DNA from 3 places in the Paenibacillus campi genome. Region 2 is predicted to be linked to each of the others. Evidence: riboswitches for the same ligand, from Rfam matches in the RefSeq annotation. Region 2 holds a riboswitch; each other region holds the start of a gene.

Region 1 (7,048 bases), on a different contig from region 2:
CTGACACTGAACAATAGCGGTCAATTGCAACTCGACCCATTGCAAGTCGGTACCGCTACCGTAACAGTAACGGCAAAGGACAACGCGATTACCGATGATGGCATACCAGGACAGGCGACGATCACATTCCAAGTGAACGTGTTGCCGGTTCCTAACCATAAGCCTGTTGCTACGCCATTGTTGCCTATAACGGTAACGGTGCGTGGTGACGATGAAATCGTTGATCTGGGCTATACGTTTACCGATCCGGATGGCGATCCGCTACAACTGTCCGCTGTTTCCAATGATACCGGCATCGCCAGTACGACATTAAGCGGTCATCAGCTTGCCGTGCATGCGGTCAAAGCAGGAGTTACGCAAATTGCGATCACGGCAAAAGACGGACGCGGCGGTCAAACGGTCGTCGACTTGACGGTGACAGTATTGCCAGCGCCCAATCGTAGCCCGGTTGTGGCGAACATACCACAAGCAGCAACGCTCATTATAGGGCGAGCGGCAACGACCGTCGAGCTGTCCACTTTATTCTCTGACCCGGATGATGATGTGCTGACGTATGAAGCGGTGACAGCAGATGTGTATGCAGTACAGACTTCGATCAGTGCCAGCACGCTGAGCATTACAGCCGCAACCGCAGGCAATACAACGATTAAAGTGTACGCACGCGATGGACGCGGCGGTGAGATTACGACGAATATTCCGGTGACGGTATTGGAAGATGCTACGATCGCCTTCATTCCGAAGCAGATCGTTAATCTGAACAAGCCGCCCGTATGGTTCGGACTGTTGCCGTATTTGCAAAATCTCGACATCGATTCGGTCAGTGTAACGGCGGATACGTATGATCATGCTACAGCTACCGTATCAGGCAAAAATGCCCGTATTTTGCTCACGCCGCTCCAGATCGGTGACACGACCGTCACATTTGACGTTTATGACAAATACGGTCGTCGCAACAGTTCTTCATTCGCTTTGCAAGTCGTCAAAATCAACCATGCGCCAACCGTTGTCGCTTCCATCTCGGAGCAAATGCTTACCCCAGGCGTGACGATGGATCGCGACTATGATCTGGGTCAATTGTTTAGCGATGAGGATGGCGATACGCTGACGTATACGTTCACATCAAGCAATCCGAATGTGACTAACGCCTCAATCAACGGCAATACGCTCACACTCAAAGCAGGCACGATCAATGGTGCATCCGATGTGGTCATTACCGCTGATGATGGTGCAGGTGGAACGGTACAATATACGCTAAAAGTGCATAATGCGCTGCTGGTGAACGCAGCGGTCATTACGGTCAATTTGAAATACGGCATCCAGGCGATCGACTACGATCTATCCGATCTGTTCCCAGGTCAGACCTCATTCACGACGTATATGGGCACTGCCAATTCAACCTTTACCGGCCCGACGGCATTAAACGGTACGTCGCTGTCATTGACTTCGCTGCCGGTTATGCAGTGGGTCGTCGGTGCAGACGGACGTGCTGCCGTATTTACGGTCAAGCAAGACCCGATCACGACGAAAGATATGTATTTCTCACAATATGTAGAAGGTTCGAACGGACGGATCGCACTGCTGATGAATACGAGTTCGGCTACTAGCACAACTAAAGATTACAGCCTCACCTTTTATAAATGGATGAAACAAACGAATACGATTAGCAGCTTTACGCTCCCGTTATTGTACGACGGCAGTTCGCAAGGCATGAACTATATCGTAATTAACTCGACGTTTTACGACTTTTTTGATATTACGAACGCCGCTTATTTTAACGATGAAGCGATGATGTACTCGCCAAACGATTACAATTTGACCGGTATCGTGCTGAAGCGTGGCAATACCGTGCTGGATGTGCTTGGTGATCCGACTTCGCAAACTCCGATCCTGCCAAACGGCGGTACGATTTTGCGCAAAGACGGCATCGGTTATGGTTCCAATCCGTTTCATGTAGCGTATGAGTGGAATAAGTATCCAAAAGACACGTATCAATTTATAAAATAGACCGCTTTCCATTGCATTGACAGTTGTGCCGCTTGACATACTGAATCTCGCTGTGTAGAGTAAAAGGCAATTAAACAGCCTTACCGCCAGCCGCTACGATTGCGCCTGGTGCAAGGTTTATACGAGAAAGACCACTAGGGGAGCCATATACTGGCTGAGACGAAATTGCTTCGGACCCTTGGAACCTGATCTAGTTCGTACTAGCGTAGGAAAGTGGAGCTTGTGCAGGGATAGCATCATGTATGCCGTTTATACTGCCGCTCCATTTGGGGCGGCTTTTTTGCGTACCCCTTTAGCTCAGGGAGGCTCTTTCCGCATACTTTTATTGGCAAAGGAGCGAGGAAATGATGCGATTTTCACAGGAAATTAGAGCGGCAGCCGATCCGGTATTTGAGGCGATTTACAATCATCCTTTTGTGCGGGGCATTGCCGACGGCAAGTTGCAGCCGGAACAGCTTATGCATTATGTAAAACAGGATTTTGAATATTTAAATGCCTTTATGCGCATTTACGGCATGGCAATCGCCAAATGTCAGCATCGTGACGATATGGCGATGTTTAACGAGCAGATCGGTTTTGTGCTGCATAGTGAAATTCACCCACACAACAATTTTTGCCAAGTTGCAGGGGTGCCGTATGAGCAATTGCAAGGTTATCCACTTGCACCGTCAGCGCACAATTATATTCGTCATATGCTGACGGCAGCGCAAGAGGGCGATTTGGGCGATATTTTGGCGGTGTTGCTGCCATGCCCGTGGACGTACTGGGAAATCGGTAAACGGCTGCTGGAAGAAGTGCAGCCGGATGCATCGCATCCGTTTTACGAGTGGATCGACTTTTATGGCAATCGCACCGATACGATTACCGCTCGTTTTTGCCAGCGACTGGACGAGCTTGCCGAGCGGACGACGGCGGAGCATCGGGAGCGGATGAAGCGGCATTTTATTTTGAGTTGTCAGTATGAATATTTGTTTTGGGAGATGGCGTATACGCTGGAAGATTGGCCGGTACCGCTCGACGATGATAACGCTGTGGAGGTGACACACGTATGAATCGGACGTGGAATATGAAGGAGGTCGTGCTCGCGGTTATTTTATCCGTAGCATGTGGGGTCGTGTATCTCGGCTGGTCAACGCTGTGGATTCCGATCTCGGCATTGGTCGGGCCGGTTGGAGCGGGCTTTATGTTTGGCATCTGGGTTATCGCCAGCCCGATTGTCGCTTATATTATTCGCAAGCCTGGCGCGGCGTTGATCGCTGAAGTGGCGGCGGCGGCGGTCGAGATGCTGACAGGTAGCCATTTTGGACTGTCGGCGTTATTGATCGGCATATTCCAAGGTTTGGGCGCCGAGCTGGCGTTTGCGATATTCGGTTATCGCCGTTTTAATGTATGGACATTAATGCTGTCCGGCGCGCTGGCAGCGGTTGGTAGTATGATCTATAGCGTTATTGCGAACGGGATGGGCTATTACACGTTAACGATGTTCTGGCTGACGCTAGGCATTCAAGTCGTAAGCGGTATCGTGCTGGGCGGACTGCTCGCCCAAATCGTCGTCGAAGCGCTGGCGCGCACCGGTGTGTTAAATTCATACGAGCTGATGAAAGCGCGCCGCAGAAAAGGAACAGGCAATGGTCTTCCAACCGGTTCCTAAGCAGACCTATCTTGGCTGCGATCATCTGTCAGTACGCTTTTACAGTCAGGAGCGCCCGGTATTGCAGCAGCTTAGCCTAACGATCCGGCAAGGCGAAAAGGTGCTCATTCTCGGCCCGAGCGGCAGCGGTAAATCAACGCTGCTATCGGTATTGGCAGGCATTATTCCGCAGCATGTTGAAGCGGAGCTAGAAGGGCATGTACAAAGCCAGCCCGCATGTGGCGTCATGTTCCAAGACCCGGATTCGCAATTTTGTATGCTGCGCGTAGACGAGGAAATTGCCTTCAGTCTGGAAAATCGCTCGATTCCGCGCGCACAGATGGAGCCGCTAATCGAGCGGGCGATGGAGCAGGTCGGACTGCATATTCCGCGTCAAACGCCGATCGAAACGCTATCCGGTGGGATGAAGCAGCGGCTCGCACTGGCGTGTTTGCTCGCATTAGAGCCGGAGGTGCTGTTTTTCGACGAGCCGACCGCCCAGCTTGATCCTGTTAGTCGTAATGATGTTTTTAAGTTATTACACCAGCTTAGTAATAAAGGGCACCATACGATGATTGTCGTAGAGCATGTGCTGGACGGATGTATCGAATGGATGGATCGGGTCATATTGTTAGATCGTAATGGTCGCTTGCTTGCGGACGGTTCGCCCGCTGAGATCATCGCCAATTATCGCCAGGAGATGGAGCGAGCGGGTGTATGGCTGCCACGGTTGTTCCCATATCGCTGGGAAGACGTGCGCCGCAATCCTGCTCATCCGCTGGCAGTGGAATTGACCGAGCAGCTACAGCAACGTCTGGAACGGCGAAATGGGCAAGCAGGCGCTAAGGCAGACATAGACATGTTATCAACGACCATGACTACAATGCTAGCAACGTCTGACGAGCATATACCGACCGGCGCTAAGCCAGACAGAGCAACGACGCGAATAATCGCAACGCCAGCAACGTCGGATGAGCATCATTCGACTGGCGCTACAGCTCTATTTGAACGCACACCGATTCAGTCGAGCGATGATAAGCAAGTAGCTAAAACGGATGGAGTAGCTGCAAATGCGATACATGCTGCGCAAGCTGTACAAACGGACAGCACGGCGCCATCGATTGGGCATACCGAGTATGCTGCAACCGACACTTACTCGTCCGCAAGCGATAAACTACCCGCTTTACTGCAAACGGATCAGCTAACGATCGGCTATGGACGTCAAGCGATTATGCACGGGTTACATGTACACATCCCTGCCGGTCAATGGGTGGCGATCGTAGGCGAGAACGGCAGTGGCAAAAGCACATTTTTGAAAAGTTTACTGCGCCTCGTGCCCGCGCTGTCCGGTACTGTGCGTTTGCATAATAAAGAGCTGCGCAAATGGCATGATCGCGAGCTGTATGCCCGCGCAGGCTTTGTGTTCCAAAATCCGGAGCTGCAATTTGTGACCGATACGGTATACGATGAAGTCGCTTTTGGCGGGCGGCAACGTGGATGGGATGAGCAGCAGCTACAGCAGCGAACATTGCAATTGCTGCGTGAATTTGGATTGGAGCATTTACGAGACGAACATCCATTTGCACTTAGTCTTGGGCAAAAGCGTCGACTGAGCGTGGCGACGATGCTGCTGTTTGATCAGGAGTTGTTGCTGCTAGATGAGCCTACATTTGGTCAGGATGCGCGTACAGCAGCAGAACTGATCGGTCGGCTGCATCGCCGTCAGCAAGCGGGCACGACGATCGTGATGGTGACGCATGATATGGAGTTGGTCGATCGGTATGCGGATCGGGTACTGCTATTTCAAGCTGGTGACATCGCCTATGATGGCGATCCACCAGGCTTGTTTTTGAACGGAACATTGCTGCAACAGAGCGCGATCGAAGCGCCGCTACCATACCGTCTCCATTTGGAACGAAAGGGGCTGCATCAGCTATGAAAAGCAATGGTTCATGGTTGTCCACACTCAATCCGTCCGGCAAGCTGATCGTGCATGTGCTCGTTATGGCGGTATTAATGGGCATTCGCGACCCGCTGCTTACGCTGGCAATCTGGCTAGTCGCCGTCGTGATCGGCATTAGCATCGGCGGTTGGACGCCTGTCTATTTGCTGCGCCGCTTGCTACCGTATACGCTGTTTTTCGTACTCGTATGTTGGATGCTAGCGGCGTTTGGCAAAGGCGAGCATGTACTGTGGCAATCGGCATGGTTTCGCGTGACGACCGAAAGCTTGCATAATGGGCTGCTAATCGGCTTGCGGATGCTCGGTTTTGTCACCTATGGCATGCTGTTCACTTCTACTACCGATTTGAATCGGTTGATGATGAGCCTCATTCACCAATTGCGTTTGTCGCCCAAATGGGCATACGGCATGCTGGCAGGCTTTCGGTTTATTCCACTTTTCCAAAGCGAATTGCAACAAATGAAAATCGCCCACCGCATTCGCGGCTACCGCCACGGACATGGTGGCAAAGCGTTTCTGCGCTATGCACTCCCCCTATTCAGCCAAGGCGTCCGCAAATCCGAACGCATCGCGATCGCAATGGAAGCAAGAGGTTTTACCGGCACACGAGAGCGCACTTATTATGTACACCCAGCGTTGACCTATCGTGATGCGGTGTATGCCGTGGCATTGCTTGGTGCGACGGTGCTGTTGATCGTATGGTTGTAAAGCGATCGCAAAAGAACATTGTCGATTTTCATTCAATTTGTACAGCGATGCAGTTCATTTGACTTCTACAACACCCTGCTCCATCCAGATGGGGATTAAGCTGTCAGCAGACACGTTCTCACAAAATGAATAAACACCAACGAGCACCGATCCCGAATCGGTGTTCTTTTCGCTAATCGAACGGATTGAAGGTAACTGATACGACATGTACATAAATCGTATAGTCGACTGGGTAGGCAGTTCGATACGGGGAGTTTGTGTCAGAGTAAGCTGTATGAGTTCTTGTTTCATTTTCATCATCAAGCGATAGTCAGATCGACAAACTGTAAATGTACTTAAGACAAGCTGCTAGTTCCAGTGAAGCGACTACATATTGTTAAGCTTCCCCCAATATGTCCCTTGCTCCTTATAAATAGCCTGTCTACAATCAAGCATTAAGGGATACGCGAAAATTGTATGTTGCAAGCCGCACTTCATTGCGGGAAGGAATAAGAGGTAAGGACGATCGCTTTAACTATGTCGTTTGGGATTGTATAGATTATTACTGTACATAAGATCATGTAGCGGATGCAAAAACAATGGGCTGCACAGTTGGTGTACGCTGCGTATGTCATAAGCGATATATAGATTGGTATACGCTTACATGCTAAAATGGCGATATTAATATATCGTTCATTTGCGTCAGCCTGTGCTATACATTGTACATGCAAACGATGTGAATGATGCAGATTGCGCAAATGATGT
Region 2 (7,048 bases):
ACAAATCTGGCGTTGATCACAACCTTTGTTATCTTATCAATCCGTGTACCATTTTGTAAAGAATAGCTTATGAAATGATTCACAATTCTCACACAAAATTCATACAAAATAGGGCTACCTGCTACCTATTACACCAGAAAATGGTTTTTATACCCAATTTAGTCCCATTTTTCTCCGTCTATTGTTAGATGACTGTAAAACGATACTGTGTCAGGCACGATAGTATAATAGGTCGTTCCGATTACGAGCGGCATTTCTTTGCCGCCACTGTAAAAGCGTATCGCATCGCCTGCCGCATGTTTCCATTCGTCGCGCACGATCTTGCCCTGTTGGAACAATAGCGCTTTCCCGCCAGCATCAATATTCAAGCTCAGCCGTCCGATATGATCCAGCACTTTATAGCTGCCAGCAAGCACGATCACATTGGCAGCGGTTAATGGCTTGTTATCGTTCCGATCGATATGATCTTTGCCGTTAATTTGGCGTGTGTACAATCTTGTCATCCCGTTATATACATAGCCGACTTTGTAGCTTTGCAGCAGAAAACGCAGTTCGATCTGGTTGGCGGTGTCGGTAGTTGGTGTCATTGGTACATCATTAGTGCCAGAGGGAGTAGACGGTTTGGTAGACAGCTCATTCGTTTGCTGAACCGGTTGTTGGCTAGTCGCTACCATTGGATGGTTTGATTCGATAGCGGTCGCTGACTTTGTTGTTGTACCAGCTCCTGTTATTGCCGTAGTACTACTATTCTCTGTTGCGGATTGACCGGTTGTGCGTCTAGACACATCGGGCGTGTGAGCTTGATTCGATGTTGCTGGCAGAAACGGAAACGTCGGGATGTTCACCGTTTCAGCATAGCCTTTTTTCGCAGCAGCCTGGCGGAGCTTGATCTCGTTCGTATACAAATTATGCGGAGCTTTGCGGCTGGCATCGCGCCAAAATGGAGCACTTGCATTCGTAATCTCGTCCAGATGCTCGCGTCCACCACGTTGTAAAATCGCATATGCATCCGTACTGCCGCCAGCGTGCACAAGCAGCGCATGCAACGTATCCCCAATGCCGATGAAATAAGGGCGAATGCTACGTACCGGGCAAAACGTTGCGCTTACTGCGCTTCAAATATACGAAATCCAGACAAAATCAGTAAACAAAAGAGCGAATGTACAGAGGCATTTTCCCACTGTACATTCGCTCTTTGGGATAGGGATAGACAGCTCAACGGTGTCACTTCAAACATAAACTTTTCCCTGTCTAGCTTTCATTTGCTGCACTATATGCTAAAAATAATCCTTGTACCCATCCATTATACGAGCCTTGCCAGCGCTGTAGCTGCCGCCGCTGGGTCGCTCTGTCCAGCGATGGAGGAGATGACCGCAACTCCATCCGCACCTGACTCCACAACAGCGGCGGCATTGGACGTATCAATTCCGCCAATGCCGACAAGCGGCAGCGTCATTCCAGCATGGCGCAGCTGTTCGATAACCGCCGTGCCACGCACTGGTTCCGCATCCGCTTTGGAGCGAGTCGGATAAATCGGCCCGATGCCCAAATAATCGGCTCCCGCCGCAATCGCACAGCTCGCTTCGGTCAGAGAATGCGCGGAAACGCCGACAATTTTATCGGTTCCAAGCTGCTCACGAATGAGTGAGGCAGGCAGATCACTTTGCCCGACATGGATACCGTCGGCTTGCAGCGATAACGCCAGTTCCAGATCATCATTCACGATAAACGGAATGCTATGTTGACGGCAAATGTTTTGCAAACGCCGGGCGAGTTCCGCTGCCGCTTGACCGGTGCGTGCGCCGTCGCCTTTTTCCCGATATTGAAACATCGTAATTCCGCCAGCGATCGCCTGCCGTAACACCTGTTCCGGTGCTGCTGTACAGTTGATGCTGCCCATCACCAAATACAATTTTAGCTGCTGACGCATCCAGTAGTGACGTGCTGCTGTACCTGCTGTCGGCATACTCGCTAAACTCGTATCGTCATGCACGTCTGCTCCATTATGTTTATTCATGATCTGATCGCCCCCCGCAATCGATAGGCAAAATGATTCGTTGGCCCATGCACCGAGCCGATTCCAAGCCCATCCTCAATCGCAGCATGCACAAATGCTTTAGCCGTTTGCACCGCTGTCAACACATCGCTGCCTTTCGCCAGCTCAGCGGTAATGGCTGCCGAATATGTACAGCCTGTTCCATGTGTATGCGGTGTATCGATGCGCCGTCCTTCCACATAATGAACATGTTGTCCGTCATACAGCACATCGATCGCTTGCGCCGTTGTCAGATCATGACCACCTTTGACTACGACCGCCCGTGCGCCCATATCGACCAGTTGAACAGCTGCCTGCTCGCGTTCAGCTAGCGTACGGATACGGCTACCGATTAGCAGCTCCGCTTCCGGCACATTGGGCGTAACTACCGCCGCCAGCGGTAACAGCTCGGCAATAAGCGCCTGCACCGCCTGCTGTTGCAGCAATACCGAACCACCTTTAGCGACCATAACCGGATCGATGACGAGTGTGTGCCATTTATACGTGCGCACCGCTGCGGCAACTTCACGAATAATGTCGGCGCTAAATAACATGCCCGTTTTGACGGCTACCGGGTTAAGATCGTTACCGATAGAATGCAACTGCTGCCCAATGCCTGCTAGCTCTACCGGATAGACGCCTTGCACACCTGCCGTATTTTGCGCGGTGACTGCTGTAATTACAGACATACCGTATACGCCCAACTCTTGAAATGTTTTCAAATCAGCTTGTATGCCAGCACCGCCTCCACTATCCGAACCGGCAATCGTTAACGCTTGCGAGATGTTCATTATCGTTCACTCCTTTGCTCTAATGTTGTGCCGACTGTGCTCGGTAATGTTTTCCAATCTCGTTATGCTCATCTTTTCATCGGCGGAAATGATCGTGTTTTAAGTATAATGAGCGACATGTATAACCGACTGTCATGAAAAGCAACCGCATTGAATTGCCTGTAAAACAATTTGAACACATCCGCTGATGAATGGGATTGACCGTGCAGCTAATGGATCGTTTGCGTCATAAATGGATCGTTGTAAACTTTCGCTTCGAGCAGATCATCTTCGCGCAGTTCCGCTCTTTACTTCGTTTCGTGAGCCGGATACAGATGATGCTGAATGCGGCTGTTGCCGTCCACCTGTTCTGGCGTAATCGTCGATAAGCGATTCAAAAAGGCGTTTTGAAAGCTACCTGTCCCTTGCCCGCCTGCATCGATCGCCGCCAGCTCGGCAGCTAGACCATAATAAGCTACCGCTTCGGTCACCGCTTCTAAGCGCTGTTGTGCCCGTGGCGTTACCGCTGCAAAAGCAGCCACGACCGAGCTGAGCAGACAGCCTGCTCCAGTTACTTGGGTTAACAGCGCATGTCCATTACCGACCGTATTCACCTGCACACCATCGGTAATGATATCTTGCTGCCCGGTAATGACGACGATACAGCCAAGCTTTTGGGCTGCACGCACTGCCAGCTCTGTACGATCGCCAGCTCCTCCACCTGCATCGACGCCTTTAATTTGCCACTGTTCACCGATCACATGCGCCACTTCAGCTACATTGCCGCGCAATATATCCACGTTTACTGCTGCGATAATCTCGTGCGCGGATGTGGTACGATACACCGTTGCCCCCGCACCGACCGGATCAAACACGACCGGCACCCCTGCCGCATTGGCGGCTTGCCCTGCCAGCTTGATCGATTGCACCGTATATGGATCAAGTGTGCCCATATTGAGCATGACTGCACCTGCCATCGCCGCCACGTCCGCCACTTCTTCGTGCGCATACGCCATAAAAGGCGACGCGCCCAATGCAAGTAACCCATTGGCGGTAAAATTAGTCACGACCACATTCGTAATATTGTGCACGAGCGGATTGATGCTACGTACATGCTGCAAAAATGACATCTCCATTCCCTCCCTCAATTCATACGCAAACGCGCCCAGTACAACAAAAAAACCCACCGATCTCCCGTAAACAAGAGAAAAGTGGGTCGTATCCGTTCGCTATCGCTGCGACAGTACGATCGACTGCCACATAAGCTTGAATGAATAGTTGTCTTCCACTTCCCTCCGCTGGTATGATCCAGATCAGGTTCCAAGGGTCCGGAATACACTTCCGTCTCAGCCGTTAAGGCTCCCCTAGTGAAATTGCTACCGCGCTATACAGCCTTTGCCGTATTGCCGGGTCATTATGAATCGTTACTTCATCAATCCAAACTATACATTGATGAACGTATACAATAGCCGTTGTCTGCTAAAGCTTAATCGTACGCATGTAGACATAGCATCATCCAACATTATTGCACATCTGTTTCATTACCATACCACGCACACTACAGTTTGGCAAAATATACTCGATCGATGATGCACATTATACCCTAAGCTAGTAAGCTGTCTCAAATATCTCAAATAAAAATTACGTTTGCATGTACGTAAACACGTTTGTGCGCAAGCAATAATAACATAAATTCAGGTACGTGTATGTGCTGATCGCTTATGCATGAACAGGTTTACACATATTCAAAGCCGACTTTTATAAAGATAGGATTACAGCGAGTCAGCGATCAGATCATCCAGTGCTGCCATTGCGTTTGCGCTGCTTTACGCTCCGACAGCCACTCGGATGTATGCTCTAACAGTTCATGGCGATGTGGACCGGAGGAATACGTATGATCCGCTTGGAAAATAATTTCTTTATCGCAACGCCCTTCCGTACGCGTCCAAAACTCCTTTTGATACAAAAAGGCATAATCGACCGGAATGACATCATCGCCCGTACCGTGAATCACTAGCACATCTCCCTGAAAACGGCGCGCCTCCTGAAACGGCTGAAAATGACCGAGTGACTCAAAATATTCCGGCGCAAAGCTATAGCCAAGATAATCCGCTTCCCCTTCCAGCACCGCCTGATCGTACGTTTCTCTACCGACGATTTTGACGATATCATTAAACGGATGACCGACCGGCGACCATAACACGAGATGATTTACACGGCGATCACGAACTGCGGTCAAAATCGCTACCGCCCCGCCCAGACTATGCCCAAGCAAAGTTACCCGTGTCGGATCGATATCATTGCAGTTCATCACATAATCCAAAATAGTCCGCGTCTGTTCCACCATCGATTCCAGCCCTTGCTGTCCGTATTCGCCTGTACTTTCGCCACAGCCTGTATAATCGAAACGAACAACCATATAACCTTCGCCAGCCAGCTTGCGAGCGCTTTGGACGAATAAACGATCCGTACCGATCCGGTTGCCGATGAAGCCGTGACAGATCACGATCAACGGAGTTCGTCCTTTCCCTTTGCCTTCCGGCTTATGGTCGGCAACCGGATAATGAATGCTGGCAGCCAGATCGACCTCATGATGACGAATTGTAATATTGCGTTCCATCGTGAACTCCTCCTTAAAAAGCGATATTTCTGTGCAATGTATACTTTATTTGTAACGCCTATTTTAAAATTAAATAATTCCGATAAGATTAGTAAGTATTATAATGATCTTATATTATCACTGCGCCAGATCAATTGTCAATGTGCTCAAAGTGTGTCAAAATAGAGATTTCCGATCGATGTGCAGCAGCACGATCTGCTTGTCTTCCAGCACCTATAATCCGTTATTAGTTAGACGGTTATCGAAGTCATTCAGAGCTGGGTAATAGCGAATATAAACATAGTGTCGACCGGAGTACAGGCATGTCGCTTGATGTCCATGCCATTCATTGATACTCATACTACCGATACCAATATGAAAGGGGAATATGGCGATGAGCACCGTACGTCATCTGGTACGAGATATTAACAGTATTCGTGACCAGCTTAACCAGGAAAATCTTAACTATTACGATGATGTGATCGTGCATGTGCGCGATGCACGCATTGAGCGCCAGTCCGGGGAAGAATTATTGTTTGAAATGGGCCAACACCTGCTGGAAGCGCAAAAGCGCGGTCAATCCGCCGAACAATTATTTGCCAAAGATTCCGATATGTACGCTGGGCAACTGATCGAGAACTTGCCGGAGCGCAGACAACTTAGCAAACCGATGTATTATGTGATGATTGTCTGGGTAGCGCTCACATGGGTGTTTTTGTTGCAAGCGCTAGCAGGCTTTTTCAAAATCAATATTAGCGGCACAGGCGTTGTGGGCGAAATGAGTCTGTCCACGCTCATACTCGTAGCTGCTGGTGCGATTGTGCTAGTTGAACTGGTGATGCGTGTCGCCAATCAACCTGCTGAGAAAAGCGAGCTTGATCGTCCGCGTATGCAGATTAATATGCGTTCTGTCGCGACCTATTTAATCATTTTGGTCGCCATTATTGTGGTCGGTACTTATTTGCGCCGTATTATGCCGGTCGTTGTCATCTCGCCCTGGCTGAGTCTCGGTTTGTGTGTGATCGGTGTGTTGGGGCAAAAGTTTATTTTTATGCGCCGTTGAGCGTGTGATATAAACGGATCGCTCGCAGCAATTTGAGCATAACTAAAGCTATGTGCGCGTTCGCTAGTGATCATCTTCTGTTTGACTATCTATATTTGCATAAGCAAACTAAAACAGCCACTTGCAGATGTGCCGCCTGGCACAGATTGGGGTGGCTGTTTTTGGCATACCGCTTACCATTGTTCCTGTTACACTGTCATACTTATTCGTGCGCGTTGGCGTTGCACATAATAGGATAGCCAGCTTAATTTACGTGTCATCTTATCCTTTTCACGTTGCAACCTCTATCGTCACCTAATCGTCTTTATACATAAGAGCGCTTCCCCTATTCCAATAGCGATTCGTCTATGTACAACGATGTCCGCTATCGCTTCATTACAGAAAGCAGCGAGCATCACTTGACAATTCCTGTCAGAGCTATCAACGATCGACCTTCGCTATACGATGTTCATTCACACTTGTACAATATAGTTATATAAACGAAAGAAGGTGACATCCTACCACGGACAGGCTCATAACAAATGCGCGCGTACACTACTTATCGAATTTAAAGGAGCATGCTTATGATGAAAAAATACTGT
Region 3 (7,048 bases), on a different contig from region 2:
GCTTTGTAGACCGGATGGACTTCGCCCGGCTTCAGCGGGTTTACCTTTGCCATATAATCGCCTAGCGGTGTGCCTTGCAGCAGATCGCCATTGTCGATCAACACGCTGTTTTTCGCTTCAGCACGGGCTTGTTTGATCAGTGTGGCGGTTTTGGCATAGCCGTATTCATCGGTCGGCTTGTCAGAATAATAGTCATAGTTAACGACGTTCGTGTGAATATCAGTCGTCTCCATCAGACGAATTTTAACGACGGCATTCCCTGTCGTTTCGGCTGCGAATACCGGAACGGCGGTCACGGCAAACAGTTGCAGTGCGACCAAAGCGGTCACTGCTTTGCGAATAGTCTTTTTTCCTAGTTTCAAAATGCATAACCCCTTCCGCGTAATGTTGAGCACGTATCCTAGTCATTTTGTATCGCTTCCAAACACGGTCGGTAAAACAGGTTGGCAACAGCCAACTATGTAGGAACCGCGTAGACAGAGCGTTTTGATCTCTCTCTAACTAAATATTGACCAGTGGTAAAATGGAAGTGAACAAACGTCCTTGCGTGCAATTGCTTGGTAAAATTGTATACTATTGCTTCCCATATTTGAAGTAGAAGTTAACGTTTCTTTGCTATTTTTTAAAAATTAAGTCAAAAAAAGAATGTTAATGTCATTGTTCGGCAAATGTTAGCCTAAACCGCAGCTCCTGTTCAGCCGCACATTTCGCGTCCCCGGAAATGGTGTATACAATTTCAGCGCGTGCACATGTCTGCACTAGTGTAGATGGCGCAGCAGCGGTGTCCACATCGATCTGTAGTCCGGGCAAATACCAGCTTTCCGGCGTCAGTCGAATTTGTGCTAGCTCCGGCCCATCCAGCTCAAACACAAGCTCCATCGGCAATGCTGTCCGAAACGTTGCTGCAATATGCAGTCTGCGCGTCTCCACATCCACTTCAAAGCTCATTCCACGCAAATGCGTATTCCAGCTCTGCCCTTGCTGTCTACGTACCATACGCAGCGAATACCGCTGTCCATCCGCCGTCATCCAGTGGGCGGTCGCATGATGCATCTGCCCGTTCGTATTGCGACTACCAGACAGACCGCCGATCATCAGCCGCTCGCTCATCCATGCTTTTGCCGTACATAGATGGCGATTATGCCCCGGCAGATCGCGTTCACACAGCTCACGGAACCGATGGGTGACAAAGCGCTCCCCTCCCCACGAACGAAGCTGTGCCCGTGTCTGCTCTTGCATGTCTACTCCAACTAGCGCAATCAGCGGATTATGACTCGTTTCGCAATTGACACGGGTGAGATGGCGATGTGACTCGCCAAGCGCCAAATAGAGCAGCACACCGATCGAACTATGCTCAGTAATATCATTTTCATAGCTACGTGCAAACGGGCCACAAATATTTTCAAGTACGGGATGGTAAAAATCCGCAATATCCTGCCACAACCCATGTTCCAGCGCTAGCCCGATGCTGCGAAACGATGCTGTGCGTCCGTACGTCCGCCACATGCCCAGCACCGTCAGATCGACGCCATAATATGTGCTGGAATTAAATTCGGCAAATGAATGCAGCTCCATATAATCGTTATGTAACGCAATCGCACCTTGTTCGGCATGATCGATCCATTCCGCCTGTCCATAGCGATGTCCATAATAATGCGTGATAAACAGATGCATCAGCTCAATATTCGTATTGGTCGGAATCGATTGCGTACGATACCGTTCCAGCGATGTCGCTACCGTTAGCTTCATCGCCTCATCGATACGTTGCACGAGTTCCAACGACAAATCCGCTTCAAAATGCGCTAATATGACCGCAAATGTCGAGGCGATAAATTCACGCCAATTCGGATCAAAGCTTTCCCATACGCGCGGAAACACTTCATCGGTCGCCTGCCGAAACCGTTGTGCCAACTCCTCATTATCGGTCAGCCCGCTATATTGTGCAAAACGTCGATACACTTCATCCAGCGCATCTGAACCGGCATAAGCAAATCCAGGCGAAAAGCTGCCCCATGCGGTATAGCCCGCTGGCGGCAACGGACGTTCCAGCGCTGTGTTGAATGTGCCATCATACAGTTCACCTGGCTGTCGAAACTGCATATTCAGCACCTGTCCGATCATTTCGCTCGCTACCTTACACTCGTCCGCACCGCCGCGCAGCAGCAATCCGAGCGCATAATGGGCGCTTTCCCGTGTATCGTGCAAACCGTGCTCGCCCCAGATTAGCGCTGTCTTAGCATCATAACGAGCGTCTAACTCCTGCATCGCTTGCTGTATCAAAAATTGCTTATCCGGTGACATCGATAGGATGAGATCGTGATCGTTCGTCATGCGTATCGTCCTTTCTGCATTCAAATGAATGATTCACAGTATGCTGTATGGACGCTGCTGCTGGCAATAAACTTGTTTTCGCCTATAAACCATATCCCCGCTAACACAATCGGGCAATGGCAAGCAGGCACTTTTTAAGGATGTTAGCTGAATATTCGCTCATCTTGCACATGTACGCACTAACTGTACGTTAAACATCATTCATTTGAAAATTTAAGCCGCTTCGATTCCTTTTTTTAAAATAGGCAGCATACTATAAATGAGAATAAGCCAAGCTACCAAACACAAAAAAGCGCCCTATCCGGCAAGCTGCCGATCGGACGCCTGTATATTGATCTCGCTGCTAACATGAGCGCTTAAGAGAAACAGTCTTCGCCAAGATTAGGCGACAATTTTTTGTTTTTACGCTGTTTATGATGCAGATAGGAATCCATAATTCGATCCAGTTGCTCAGACTGATCGATTACGCGGTGGTCGCAAATGCCATGCTCGGCAGCCATCTGATTCAATATCCGGCGCTCCTGCTCGATTTGTTGCTCCATCTTTTGCAGATCCAAAGGAAACCACCTCCCGTCGATTAACCCTTCCGGCATCCATAGGCTACGCTGGCAAGCGAAACAGCTTCAGCTATGGACAAAACTCCGTATGGCAACGGCATCGCCTATGCCGGTAGGATTGCTCCATCCCGCACCGCTGCGATGTCCTGCTATAAAAAATAGTCATGTGCTCTTTGCGCTATACAATCATGACGAGCCACATGCTTAATAACTAAAATTTGTAGCTTTATATTCGTTATACCTTAATTGCACAACTTGTTTCAAGTTCCTTCAGTCCCTATTTTATCCTGATAATGGAAGCAAAAACTGACAAAAAATCCGTTTTGCGCATTCACTTTTCATCCCGTAATATTACAAAATTCGATAACGAATAAACGTGCATTCCGGCGCAAACCCGGTCAAATAAAGCAAAAAGCGAACCCTGGCAACGATGCCGTAGGTTCGCTTATAGTGTATCAGATCACGCTGATTTTGTCGGATGACTGCCTGGTCAATGACTTGGCTTAACCTGCCCATGTTTGACGATTGCCGTCTTGATCGATATATTCGATCGATTGCGGTGTAATATCGAGCACGACATAATCCGGATCATCCGGGCCATCCAGCCACTTTTTGAACTCGTCTTTCCAGACGCGTTGCTTCAGCTCACTGTCACTGGACACTTTGCAGGTCGCTTCGATCTGTACGACTTCTTCATTGCCGCCTTTTTCGTAGCCAAGCAGCAAATAGCAATTCGGGTTTTGTTCCAATTCTTCTACTTTATGTGTTTTGCGGTCCGTGGCAAGATGAATTTGTAATCCATCATTGTATACTGCCATATAACGGACACGCGGCTTATTGTTCTCCACTGTGCCAAATGAGCAAAACGGATTGTTCGACAGGGCTTTGATGATTGCTTGTTCTGTAGTTGCTGTACTCATGATCAAGCTCCTTTCGCAGTTCAAATCAAAATGGGATATTATGTCTCCATTCGTTACATACCCGCTCTGTTCCAAGCTGAACCGCTCACTCGTCCTGCTCGCCTGCTGGACAGTAGATGCCAGCTCGTCTATAATTACACCTAGAAAAAGCGCATAACGTGTGGGGAGCTGGAGGAAGCCGGCTGAGAGTGTATTGAATGAATACAGACCCTTATGACCTGATCTGGATAATGCCAGCGTAGGAAGCAGCACATGCCATGTATGTAAGCTCATATATGAACCTATGTCGTCCCGATCCGGGGCGCTTTTTTCATTTATACAGATCGTTGACTGACAAATGGGGTTAGGACGAAGGGAGAAATAACAGAAATGAGAAAAATCGGAACGACGCTTGGCATGCTGCTCATGGCAGCCGCACTACTCGTCATGACAGCATGCGCTCAAAAAGATACGACCACATCTTCCACCGCCGCTAACGGCAACACAACACCAGCGCTTAAAAATGTACAGGTCGTACTAGATTGGACGCCCAATACGAACCATACCGGTCTGTATGTCGCCCAGCAAATGGGATATTACCGGGATGCCGGTCTGAATGTAGACATAATCCAGCCGGGTCAGGGCGGCGCGGATACGCTTGTAGCGTCAGGCAAAGTACCGTTTGGCATTAGCTACCAGGAGAGCGTTACGCAAGCGCGTGTACAAGGCGTACCGCTCGTCTCGATCGCAGCGGTCATTCAGCATAATACGTCCGGTTTTGCCGCACCGGTCGATCGCGGTATCAAAACGCCCAAAGATATGGAAGGCAAAGCGTATGGCGCATGGGGCTCTCCGATAGAAGAAGCGGTCATGAAGTCGATTATGGATACCGATGGCGGCGATGTGAGCAAAGTGAAAAGCGTTAATATCGGGGATGCAGACTATTTTACCGCCGTCAAAAAAGGGATTGATTTCGCCTGGATTTATTACGGTTGGACTGGTATCGAAGCGAAGCTGCGCGGCGAACCGCTCGATATGCTGTACGTCAAAGATTACTCGCCAAGCCTCGACTATTACACACCGGTAATCGTCACCAATGAGCAGCAAATTCAACAAAACCCGGAGTTGGTGAAAGCGTTTATGAGCGCGACTGCCAAAGGTTATGAATACGCGATCGCCAATCCCGACAAAGCTGCCGACATCTTGACCAAAGCGGTGCCTGATCTCGATCCCAAACTGGTGCAAGCGAGCCAGGAATGGCTGTCGCCACGCTATCAAGATGATGCATCCCAGTGGGGATTGCAAAAAGAACAAGTTTGGACAGGTTATGCCGACTGGATGTACAAACAGAAACTGCTGGAAAAACCGCTCGATGCTAGCAAAGCGTTTACGAATGAGTTTCTGCCTGCTGCGCAGGGGAGTAAGTAATTTAGAAGTAATTTAATTGTAGCAACCCACTCTGCTCGTTCGTTCGTAAATTCTAGTGCGAGCTGGGAGTTCATTCCTTATTCCGTACCGAAGTGGAGGATGCTTTCCCGCCTACACTATGCATACAAGCATTAATGTACTGATAACTATCATTCGCTGACTATCATTCAAGGAGGTCGTACACATGGCTAACACACTGCTTAGCATTCAAGTGATCCCCAAAACACAGCCGGGTGAGCATGCCTACGATTATGTAGATGCTGCCATTGCAGTCATTCAATCGTCCGGTGTGAAATATGAAGTTCATCCGCTCGAAACGACGATGGAAGGCGAGCTGTCAGAGCTGCTTGAGATCGTTCGGCAGATGCATGAGGCGCTTGTGGAGAAGGGCAGCCCTAGCATCATTTCACAGATCAAAATTGCGCACAGTCCGGACGGCATTAGCATGGACGGCTTGACCGAGAAATATCGCTAATGTCCATACGTGACTGGTGGAAAGGCATATGGCCGCCCTTAGGGGCGGTCGTTTTGTTCCTGCTCATCTGGCAGGCGGCGACATCGCTGTTTCGGATCGAGGACTGGATTCTCCCCAGCCCGGCACGAATCGTGATCGAAGCGAGCAGCAGCTATGATCGCTTGCTTGGGCATACATGGGCAACATTACAATTGACGTTGGAAGGTTTTGGCATCGGGGTGTTAATCGGCTTAGTCGTGGCAGGCATACTGCATATCGTGCCATTTTTACGGCGGGCACTGTATCCGCTGCTTATTTTGAGTCAAAATATTCCGGTCATCGCGCTCGGGCCGCTGCTCATTATCTGGTTCGGCTTTGGCATCATGTCCAAGCTGATCGTCATTGTACTCGTCTGCTTTTTCCCGATTACGGTCGCAGCGCTCGGTGGGCTTGCTAGTACAGATCGGACGATGCTCAATTATATGGAGATGATCGGGGCGACACGCCGACAAATCTTTTGGAAGCTGGAATTGCCGTACAGTTTGCCGGCTGTCTTTTCCGGGCTACGTATTGCAGCGACCTACAGCATTATGGGCGCAATTATTGCAGAATGGATTAGCAGTGATCGAGGACTTGGGTATTATATGATATTGCAGCAATCCGCCTTTCGCACCGACCGTATGTTTGTGGCGATTTTAATCGTGATCGCACTTAGTCTAATTATGTTTTCGCTGATCGTGCTGCTGGAGCATTGGTGCATTCGCTGGCAACGAACGAATCATAGCGCACAAGGAGGACAATGACATGAACGATCCCAATCGCTCCACCGCTCATCCGTCCCCAGTATCAAACAGCGGTTTCACTAATCTGGTTGTATCCGATCTCCCGCCACTGGACGCGCCTTTTTTGGAGCTGCGACAACTGCGCAAAACATTTGGCAAAGGCAAAAAACAGCTGCATGTCATGGAAAATATCTCGCTTACCGTACAAGAGGGCGAGTTTGTATCGATTATCGGGCCATCCGGCTCTGGCAAAAGCACATTGCTGCAAATGATCGGCGGTGTAGTGCTGCCCGATGACGGCGATATTGTGCTGCAAGGCACACGCATCAATGGGCAAAAAGGGCGCGCTGGTTATATGCCGCAACAACCTGCACTGTTTCCGTGGCGTACGATTGAGCAAAATGTAGTGCTCGCCCGCGAAACTGCCGGGCTGCCGCAACGTGAATCGTTACAACTGGCGCGGACGTGGCTGGATAAAGTAGGCTTAAGCGAATTCAGGCAAGCGTATCCGCATACGCTATCCGGCGGTATGCAGCAGCGGGTCGCTTTTCTACGCGCATTGCTCGGGCCGCAATCGCTGCTCTGTCTGGATGAGCC

What was found. Region 2 has a riboswitch for thiamine pyrophosphate ahead of thiM (hydroxyethylthiazole kinase). Riboswitches for the same ligand answer to the same signal wherever they lie in the genome.
Region 1: linked by a shared signal. The riboswitch ahead of tenA (thiaminase II) and the one ahead of thiM (hydroxyethylthiazole kinase) in region 2 are both predicted to bind thiamine pyrophosphate.
Region 3: linked by a shared signal. The riboswitch ahead of U1I11_RS14770 (ABC transporter substrate-binding protein) and the one ahead of thiM (hydroxyethylthiazole kinase) in region 2 are both predicted to bind thiamine pyrophosphate.

The regions. Positions count from the first base shown of each region.
Region 1 is NZ_JAXSQZ010000006.1:175,536-182,583, reverse strand. It holds gene U1I11_RS15460 (S-layer homology domain-containing protein) at 1-2,004, shown strand, start outside; TPP riboswitch at 2,131-2,233, shown strand; gene tenA (thiaminase II) at 2,352-3,056, shown strand; gene U1I11_RS15450 (ECF transporter S component) at 3,053-3,655, shown strand; gene U1I11_RS15445 (ABC transporter ATP-binding protein) at 3,633-5,573, shown strand; gene U1I11_RS15440 (energy-coupling factor transporter transmembrane component T family protein) at 5,570-6,304, shown strand.
Region 2 is NZ_JAXSQZ010000005.1:84,142-91,189, reverse strand. It holds gene U1I11_RS21670 (DUF3048 domain-containing protein) at 159-1,046, opposite strand; gene thiE (thiamine phosphate synthase) at 1,304-1,966, opposite strand; gene thiD (bifunctional hydroxymethylpyrimidine kinase/phosphomethylpyrimidine kinase) at 2,014-2,826, opposite strand; gene thiM (hydroxyethylthiazole kinase) at 3,114-3,935, opposite strand; TPP riboswitch at 4,079-4,181, opposite strand; gene U1I11_RS13555 (alpha/beta hydrolase) at 4,595-5,425, opposite strand; gene U1I11_RS13550 (DUF1129 family protein) at 5,799-6,467, shown strand; gene U1I11_RS13545 (nuclear transport factor 2 family protein) at 7,031-7,048, shown strand, end outside.
Region 3 is NZ_JAXSQZ010000006.1:7,196-14,243, forward strand. It holds gene U1I11_RS14750 (bifunctional 2',3'-cyclic-nucleotide 2'-phosphodiesterase/3'-nucleotidase) at 1-362, opposite strand, end outside; gene U1I11_RS14755 (hypothetical protein) at 655-2,331, opposite strand; gene U1I11_RS14760 (aspartyl-phosphate phosphatase Spo0E family protein) at 2,688-2,888, opposite strand; gene U1I11_RS14765 (pyridoxamine 5'-phosphate oxidase family protein) at 3,392-3,808, opposite strand; TPP riboswitch at 3,961-4,070, shown strand; gene U1I11_RS14770 (ABC transporter substrate-binding protein) at 4,235-5,215, shown strand; gene U1I11_RS14775 (MTH1187 family thiamine-binding protein) at 5,400-5,690, shown strand; gene U1I11_RS14780 (ABC transporter permease) at 5,690-6,472, shown strand; gene U1I11_RS14785 (ABC transporter ATP-binding protein) at 6,474-7,048, shown strand, end outside.